One region of the Dysgonomonas sp. GY617 genome, then DNA from elsewhere that is predicted to be linked to it. Evidence: riboswitches for the same ligand, from Rfam matches in the RefSeq annotation. Region 1 holds a riboswitch; each other region holds the start of a gene.

Region 1 (3,252 bases):
ACAAGCTCCTCTTAATAAAGATTTTGCTCCATTGATGGCTAAAGATAAAGTGCACTATACAAGAGAAGGATATGAAAAGCAGGGAGTGCTTTTCACTACTGACTTTTTGACTGCTTATGATAACTATGTAAAAAGTAGAACTAATTGAAAACTGTGTTAACTAACTTAGAATCTTATTTCTCTATAACTACAGATCAAATACGATCTTGGTTTGAGTATGACCCAAGCAACCCGCTTTTATTTAGCTCGAGTTTGTTTCTTGGATTCTTTTTGGCTTTTTATTTAGTATATATATTGACTCGGAAATACGCACATTTTCGGACAGTATATGTTTTACTCTTTTCGATGTTTTTCTACTATAAGGCAGGAGGCGAGTATTTCATATTATTGATACTGTCGGCTCTCATTAATTATATACTGTCTGAAGTAATGGACTTATCTACAAAGAAGTCAGTCCGAAAAACAGTGCTTACAGTTACAATAGTTCTCAATCTGTTAGTGTTGGCGTATTTCAAATACATGAATTTCTTTATTGGGAATTTAAACAGCCTATTTCACGAGAATTTTCAACTTCAACATATCATTCTACCTGTTGGTATATCATTCTTTACATTTCAGGCAATAAGCTACTCTGTTGATTTGTATCGGAGGGAACTTAAGCCGGCTAAGAATGTTCTGGATTTTGCTTTTTATCTCTCTTTCTTTCCTCAATTGGTTGCTGGACCTATTGTGAGAGCTAAGGAATTTCTTCCGCAGATGTATCGTGAGATAAATTTGTCGAAGAAAGAAGCAGGTCTAGCTTTATTTTTGATTATTACGGGTTTGATTAAAAAGTCTGTTATATCCGATTATATATCTCTGAATTTTGTAGACCGTATTTTTGATAGTCCTTTAAGTTATACACCATTCGAAACATTAATGGCTACTTATGGTTATGCTTTACAGATCTATTGTGATTTTTCGGGTTACTCTGATATGGCTATCGGTATAGCATTATTAATGGGATTTAAACTTCCTGAGAACTTTCGTACACCTTATAAATCGGTTTCGGTGACTGAGTTCTGGCGTAGATGGCATATTTCTTTGTCGTCTTGGTTGAGAGATTATTTGTATATTCCATTAGGAGGAAACAGAAAAGGACGATTCCGCACATATTTCAATCTATTTTTAACGATGCTTATTGGAGGTCTTTGGCATGGTGCGGCATGGAAATATATTGCATGGGGTGCATTACATGGCGGAGCACTTGCTGTTGAGCGTTTATTCAGGCAGTTTGTAAAACTTCCCGAAAAGAATATATTTGTTAATCTGATTTGCGGAATTATCACTTTCCATTTTGTAGCATTTTGTTGGATATTCTTTAAAGCCAACGATTTTGAAGTTGCCACAGCGGTTATAAGTAATATTAGCCGACTCGAATATAATCCCGAGGCATGGCTCATGGTAATCCAAGGATACCGAAATGTATTTATACTTATATTTATAGGTTTCATTTTACATTTCACACCTAAGCGTGTGAGTGATATGGTTGAAATGGGCTTCCTTAAGTTACCGTATATTGGACGTGCTATTATTGTAGGTGGCGTATTCTGGTTGGTATATGCAACTGCGTCTAGTGGAACGCAACCATTCATCTACTTCCAATTTTAACAATTTTGTTTGGATGAATTAGGTTTTATAACATATCTTTGCACCGTTGTTTTGCTCCTGTAATAAATATTTAAGAAGGATGCAAAAAGGGTAATCAGGTGAAAGACCTGGACAGACTCGCTACTGTAAGCATTCTATTTGTAAATGAATAGAATGTAAGTCAGAAAACCTGCAAGACGACAAAAAGTGATACTAAACAGCTTTCGAGAAATAGAGCTGAAGATCAAAAACTGTCGATTCATTCTTCTTTAGAATATTTCCAATGTAATTTCTTCACAATATTTTGTCCGAAAGCTAAATCTATTATTGATTTATAGGCTTTCAGTATATGAAGTATTCTTGTTTTCTCCTTATATTTCTTATTTCTCAGTTCTGCTTCTTCGAAGTAGATGCTCAGAATAAAGATTCCATAAAAATTCAGCATATCAATGAGGTAACTGTAACTGCACAGGTATTACCTTCGGTTTCGCGTGCTGCCTCGCCTCTTCAAGTTATGACTTTTGCCGATTTAGAGCGTATTGGTGTGCAATCAATCTCTGATGCTGTAAGACGATTTGCGGGAGTAATGGTGAAGGATTATGGTGGAATAGGTGGTTTGAAAACTGTTTCAGTAAGGGGTTTAGGTGATCAGCATACTGCTGTATTATATGACGGAATAGCTTTTAGCAATTCTCAATCAGGGGCAACTGATATAGGGCGTTTCTCTTTTGAAAATATATCTTTTATATCACTCAATATTGGACAGGCTGACGATATATTTCAATCGGCAAAGGCTTTTGCTTCTGCGGGAACTCTGAATATTAAAACGGCAAAACCTCAATTTGGGGATAAAAAGTATAAAGGGCAGGTTCTTCTTCATGGAGGATCATGGGGTATGTTTAGTCCGGCAATCGTTCAATCTTACAAAATATCGTCCGCATGGGCTACTACATTTAATGGAAGTTGGCAAAGAGCTGATGGAAATTATCCTTTTAAGTTTAACACTGGAGAAAAAACAGAACGTCGTAATCGGAATAACTCAGATGTTGATATCTGGCAAGGCGAATTAAATGTATACGGTGATCTGAAAAGTGGTGGGACGCTTCAACTGAAAGCATTCTATCTTGATTCGGAAAGAGGAATTCCCGGAGCTGTGATATCTGGTAATATAGAAGCCAATGAAAGACTGTGGAATAAAGATTTCTTTACACAAGTAAATTACGAGAAAAAAATCAACTCGAAATTTTCGCTACAAGGATTAGGAAAGTATTCCAGATTGTATAGTAAATATTTGGATGTTGATGCTATATATGATAACGGATTTATTATTGATAAATATACTCAGGTTGAATACTATGGTTCTGCATCGGCATTGTATCAGCCTACTGATATTTTTTCTGTATCATTGGCGCAAGACTATGCTTATAATAAACTAACCTCCAATTTTGTAAAACAACAATATCCATCGCGAGGAACTTCATTAACGGCTTTGAATGCACAGGTTAAGACCAACCGATTGACTGCTACTGCCGGTATATTAGGAACATACATTGGCGAGAACGTGAAGCAGGGAGACCGCCCTAAAGATAAAACGCGATTGTCGCCGGCATTCAGTCTATTGTA
Region 2 (3,252 bases), on a different contig from region 1:
CAAATGCTCCTATTTCAGTACCATACCCTTTAACCGAACCATCAGCTTCTATGTTCAAATAACCCATATCATCGAAAATGATACGCATGTGTCTGATATATTTTTCATTCAGGTTACGGAATGCTTCCAAACTCTCAGATTTTCCTGCACCACTATCACCCATGATGATAATGTTTGATTCTTTTCCGTTTTTCAGTGCAATGTTTACCATCGCTCCATGTATTGGTAAACGACCCAACTCCATTTGTTTCACATTGTGAAGAGTTAGGAGCATTTTTTTCATATAGCCAAAATAGTCGATATCGTCGCAATAGTTTGCATATCCAATAAGAATGTCATTTTGTTTGTCTTTATAATAGAACGTACGTTTTTCTTCATGCCCATCAGCATAACCGAATACGTAGATCATATCGGGCTTTTTACCAATATAGCTGCTTGGTGTTGCCAATTCGAATAGATTAGACAAACCTAAGCCATGATCGATAAAGTCTTTGTGGAAATAAACGAAAGTAAGCATATTACCTACCCAAGCAGGGAATACAAACCATTCGTCATCATTCAAAGAAATGTTTGCTATGGGGTTCGAAGAATGTTCGTGGAATATTCCGTCACGAGTATTTCTTTTAGTATATGTAATCAATGGAGGTTGAAATATCACAGTGCTTATAAATGGTACTGCTGATAGTCCCTTGTATTCGATTGGGCAATTCCATGATACTTCGTCATTAAGAATAAGTCCAGCATTAGCACCTGCAATTAACTGGCGATATACTCTGTGTTGAAATCCCATAACGGTCTCTTCGATGCGGCGATAAGTCGCAAGAATTAGATCGTTGAATTGAGAGTTTGCCTGAGTAAATCTAACATCTTGCAAACCTTCTCCAAGGCTTGAGTTGCGAACAACCGAAATACGGTCTAAGCGTCTCCAATATGAATATAATAGTTCGATAAGTTCAATGAAAAGGTCTTTGTCAGCAAAGCAAACCGAATATCTGTTGTCTACTCTTACTATTTCGTTCTCGTCACAAACTGTAAGGAACTTGAATACTTGTACAAGTGATTGAGCAAATTCGTCATCGTTATTATTAAAGTACTTGATATAATAGTCATATATAATGACATTGTCTTTCTTTAATACTTGAATAAATGAGTCGATTACTTTCTTGAAACCATAACTATTCAAAAGTTTCTGACGGTTATCACAATATTTCAGCGAGAAGTTAATCATCGCTTTTCCTCGACTGATTGTAAATTCGTTTAGCATTGTTTATTCGGTTTTGTTTATAATTTTAGTTATTAGAATCTATTTTGATAATCCTGTTTTGATATTTCCTTCAACAAAAATCTAATTTCAAATTTAATCATTTTACTTGTATTAGAAGAATTGATAAAAGACTTATTTTGGTTTACTTACTGATTGCTTTATTCTTTGCCTTTTCTTCGTGTGATTTTACAAATTGATCATTTAGATCTTTAAGACAATCAAAGCATAAACAGTTTCCATAAGTTGTCTTAATGTATTGTCTGACACCCTCTGCTAGGTTGATTCTTGAACAATTACACAATTCAATTTTATCTACTCTACAGGTAAAGTTTATTGAACAGCAAGGGCATATTTTATCCATCCTTTGTATTTAATGTTTCTACAAGTTTTTCTCTATGGTCAGATTATTTGAAAGATCTGATCATGTCTTTGTTGATAGCTTTTTTCTAAAGCATCTTTGTCTTTTTTAGTTTCTATCATTGTTGTAATGATATGTCGCATCAACTCTATTTCCCGAGAGTTTCTTGCTCGTGTTTTTTGGCAGGTCTTCTGACTTACTTCATTTCTAAACATCCTTCCCATCTTTTTAGTCAGCATTTATCAGGTCTCAGTTATCAACAAGTTTGTTGTTTACTGTTTTTGCTTACTATTCGGACAGTGGCTAGAGTATTGTTTAGAAACTCTTAATGAAGCTTACAGCAGCGGGTCTGTTCCAGATTTACACCGGATTCCCTTTTCATTACTCTATCTGCGATTGTGATAGAATAACACCAAAATCAGTGTAAAGATAATAAAATGTATGATTGATGCTACACTCAGAAACAAAAAAATCTTCCCTTAATGAAGGAAAGATTTTTTGTTCCAAGAATGTGCCTATAGGAGAAGGAGAGTCCTATATTAAATTGAGATATTATGGATTGTGTTTTCCTGGCACTTTTTTTAGACTTACTGTTAGTAATTGATATTCGTTATATGTATGTGTATGAAAAACCTCGTTCTTAAGTGCAAAGAACGGCATAAAGACTTGATAGGGGTATAACCAAAATCTCTTTTTTTTCTTAGAATTGATCCTTTTTTTCCTATTCTCTGTCAATAGAGAACGCCCATACCTACAATCGTAGATATGGGCGTTGGTCTGTTATGAGATTTATTCTTAGAATTTTAGGCTTATACCTCCAAGAGCATTAATGCCTTGATTGGTATAACCGTATTGTCTTTCGTATTTTTGATTCATTACGTTGTTTGCTCTTACAAAGAATGATAACCAATCTAATATATTATAAGTTCCTTTAATATTCAGTTCGTTAATGTTATCCATTTTGGAAGAAGCTTCGTTTACATACATTTTGCGTCCACCTTCGAATATATAATTAACTGATAGTGTAAGATTATCAATGAATGAAAAATCTGCATTAAAGTCGAAAGTTAAAGATGGTAATCCCCAAGCTTCTTTCTTTTCAGGTGCATTATCTGTTAAAGTATATTTGCTGAGGTTGTAAAAATGTGTAGTTGCTTTCAACGAAAGATCGGTATAAGGGATTAACTTAGTTTTTAATGCTCCACCGAAATGACCTTCGCCCAGATTAGCATACAACATATCTGAAACATTACCCCATGATGCAGCATCGTATGGTACAAATAAATGATCGTCTTTAGTATATTTATATCCTCCGAAGATATCAAATTCAAGACCGCTTACGATTCCCGATCTAACTCCAATCTGAGCATCATATAATGTTTGAGAAATAAATACACGAGATATAGGATTTATATATCTATTCTCTCGATTTATTTCTACAAAGTTATTGTCGTTAATACCACCACCTACATTAAAGTACAATAAACTCTTCTCGTTGAAGTTCCAAGATGTTTTGATGGAGGGAGCAGCTACAAATTTGTTCTCTATATCTGAAGCCCAATTAATATTGACCCCGAGTGATAGTTTGAAGTCTCCGCCATCAATACTATAATATGGTCTGGCTTTGAAT
Region 3 (3,252 bases), on a different contig from region 1:
GAGGAATGTTCAAATCTTTTATAGATTCATAACCTCCACGTTTAAATGGTGATACGAATATAACGTCAGGATTGAGTGCCATAACCACCTCGTTGTCAAAATTACCTTCGATACCTATTTGACTGGCTTGTCCGCTTTTGATACGGTCTTTCATCTGTTGGTTGAAAAGGTAATGCGTGCTGGTCATTCCCACCACCTTGTCTATAGCATCCAACTTGATAAAGTTCGAAAGTTGCAGAGTAGTCATACAAACCACTTTCTGAATAGGAACTTCTATAACGATGTAATCTTTAGGTATGCCCTCGTGACTTTGCCCCCGATTGACAAGTGCATAACGATATACCGTTTCGTTTTCGTGTTGAGGGTCTTGAATATCAACCAACCTGTAATTATCGTGATACGAGACATTGAAACCTTGTGCGTATTTAACTTCAATACGAACTGAATCGAATGAGTTGACAGTTGATGAAGCGATTTTATTTTCAGTCTGTTGATTGTTTTTACAGCTAAAGAAAAAAGTGCAAGTAAATAGTACTAAATAAATAATTATTGAGTTTTTCATTTTATTGATGTATTATCATTAAGGAAAAATAAGGGAATTTCCGGACGATTATTTCTTGAATATCGTTAGTATAATATTCCTTATCCTTAACACCCACATTCTCGAAATAATGAAATGTTGCCGTTGGAATCTTTGAAATACATTCCTTTACAGCTTCCTGACATTGTGACACTTTCATAATAACGACGACCTTACCCGATTCTATTTTTCCGATAAGATCGTTTGCCGATATAATCCCCGGAATCACATTCAGCTCTTCCTCCTGTTTCACAATGTGAATGCCTGCCAAAGCACCACTTGCAATAAATGCAGGAATGCCTGCAATATGTTCTACAGGAATATTCTGATTGGTAAGCGTATCGAATATATAATGAATAGACGAGTAAAAACCTGCATCGCCTTCGGCTACAATGGCTACCTTCAATCCTTTAAGGTATTGTTGCTCTGCCTCCTTCGATACTCGGTTGTATGCCTCAATCGCCAGAGATCGATCTTTACTCATTGGAACATGAAACGGAATTGCTTTCTTACTGTCAATCTCCAATTCAACCATAATATCTAATGCTCTCGAAGACAGGGCGCTTTCTTTAACAATGGTTGCAGGATAGAAAATACAATCGGCAGCCTCTAAAGTCTTTAACCCTTTGAGGGTGATCAAGTCGGCTTCGCCCGGTCCTAACGATACAAATGCAATTGGATACATTTCTCTTGAATTCTTTTTATTCAATTAAACAATACTCAGAATTAAGAGGATACGAAACATAGAGCCGCAATATGCCAAGCATATCTTGAATATGAATGTTCTTAAGCCTTAACCTCGAGCTTTAAACTATATACATATTTGGCAGGTCTTCTGACTTACTCCATCTTTGGAACTCCTTCCCGTTTCTCAGTAGAAACAGTGGATCAGTATTATCCAAAGATTGTTTGGCGGAGCTTACAGCAGCGGGTCTGTTCAGGATTTACACCTGATTCCCTTTTCAGCACTTTTCCGTAGATATGGAATTGTGCCACCAAAACGTGTGCAAAAATATGGAATTAAAAGGGAATTATTCTGAAATTCAAAGAAAAAATGACTTGTATTCTTACTATTCGGAATCTATTGATGAGCTAAACATTTCGCTTTCTCTTTTTCCAGAATGATATCTACCGTGCGTTGAGCTAAAGATGAGATAGAAACCTCATCGAAACCCCTTACACCCGAACAAACTGTATCATTAAGTGGAGCTGTCCATTTCAGCGGAATTTGAGAAGCTCCGCTAATCAGCCCGATGATAGAACCAACAGTGGCAGCATTACAATCGGTATCGAAAGCCGGCATTATGGCTAAAGACAAAGACTTTTTAAAATCCTTATTTCCATAGAGTAAGGCAAAGCATACAATCATAGCATTGGGTATGGTATGACACCAATGATGAATTTGTTTTTCATCAAACGAAGTATGAATATGGGCAATAACCTGTTCCTCGTCCCACCCGTTATTTTTAGCAGATACAATTATGTTCACATACTCTGTTAAACGACAGGTTGCAGGAATTTGAGATAATCCGCAATTGATTATAAACTCAATATCGTCCGATGTCATGGCTGCTGCTATCATAGCTGAAACAAACATCTCGCCATATATACCATTCTTTACGTGAGATACAGATGCATCTCTGAATGCCATTTCTGCTGCCATTTCAATATCACCGCCATTTATGTAGCCCCAGAAATCACCTCTGATTTGCGCCCCAATCCATTCCCTGTAAGGGTTTCGATAGACTGCCGATAATGGTGGAAACTTATACAAAGACAGATTGCGATAAGCTATCCGTTCAGCCGTATAGGTATGAAGCAAAGGTATATTCAAAAGCAAGCTTTCTGCAACATCATCCGAATTGAAATCCCATCCATAAGTTTCAAGAATATGCAGTGAAGCAATCGTATAATTTATATCGTCATCTTCGGGCATTCGAGTAATATTATTGATCCAATTTATTGTGATTGGCTTATTTCCAAACAAATAATATTGGTCTGCAATACTGTGCTTTTCTTTGATGCTATCCTTTATATTCGATGAAATGTAATCTGTTAAGGGATAATTGTTTGTGTCTTTTAGGAGTTCTCTGATCTGTGCAAGTTTCCATCCTTCAATTGGCTGACCCAATAAGCAACCTGTACATCTACCTAACCACGCTCCATAGATTTTATCGAATAATTTGTCAGGTGAAATTTTGGTGTTACTATTTTCGTATGCAAAAACTGGACGAAGAGCTTTTATCTCCTTTAAAGTAGATGGCTCTTTGTAAGGAAAAGATTCATCTATTGGTAAATTGTACATCTCATCGAGTAAATTTCCTGCAAATTCCTCTTTCTGTAAGTCACAAGTATCTGACTGCATGATCTCATCTATGCGTTGCTGATAATTCAGTATATTCTTGCCCTCTTCTTTTGATTGCAAGTATTCGATAGGTAATACTCGCAGATGATCCATTATCAGACTTTTTCTTAGCATGGCAGTATATCGTGTTGTATTATTATATGGCAAATTTAAGCTAAAATGTTTGTCTGGTTACGTCTGCCTCTCATCTTTTATGGTTGCGTCAATTTCACTCTCTCTAAAAGTATATCTATCGAAAATAAAAACTACATTTGAAAAAATGAATCTATTAAAATAATAACATGAAAAGAATACTTTTTATACTAGC

Evidence for each region. Region 1 has a riboswitch for cobalamin ahead of IR022_RS08090 (TonB-dependent receptor plug domain-containing protein). Riboswitches for the same ligand answer to the same signal wherever they lie in the genome.
Region 2: it holds a riboswitch for cobalamin, as region 1 does, so the genes downstream of both, IR022_RS08760 (cysteine-rich CWC family protein) here and IR022_RS08090 (TonB-dependent receptor plug domain-containing protein) in region 1, are expected to answer to the same signal.
Region 3: it holds a riboswitch for cobalamin, as region 1 does, so the genes downstream of both, IR022_RS00660 (precorrin-2 C(20)-methyltransferase) here and IR022_RS08090 (TonB-dependent receptor plug domain-containing protein) in region 1, are expected to answer to the same signal.

What each region holds. Positions count from the first base shown of each region.
Region 1 is NZ_JADCLR010000007.1:222,893-226,144, reverse strand. Features, by position in the region: gene IR022_RS08100 (LysM peptidoglycan-binding domain-containing protein) at 1-148, shown strand, start outside; gene IR022_RS08095 (MBOAT family O-acyltransferase) at 346-1,650, shown strand; cobalamin riboswitch at 1,685-1,842, shown strand; gene IR022_RS08090 (TonB-dependent receptor plug domain-containing protein) at 1,979-3,252, shown strand, end outside.
Region 2 is NZ_JADCLR010000014.1:7,631-10,882, reverse strand. Features, by position in the region: gene IR022_RS08765 (phosphoenolpyruvate carboxykinase) at 1-1,264, opposite strand, end outside; gene IR022_RS08760 (cysteine-rich CWC family protein) at 1,407-1,625, opposite strand; cobalamin riboswitch at 1,786-2,054, opposite strand; gene IR022_RS08755 (hypothetical protein) at 2,418-3,252, opposite strand, start outside.
Region 3 is NZ_JADCLR010000001.1:188,072-191,323, forward strand. Features, by position in the region: gene IR022_RS00655 (ABC transporter substrate-binding protein) at 1-562, opposite strand, end outside; gene IR022_RS00660 (precorrin-2 C(20)-methyltransferase) at 564-1,265, opposite strand; cobalamin riboswitch at 1,388-1,595, opposite strand; gene IR022_RS00665 (ADP-ribosylglycohydrolase family protein) at 1,662-3,038, opposite strand; gene IR022_RS00670 (esterase) at 3,227-3,252, shown strand, end outside.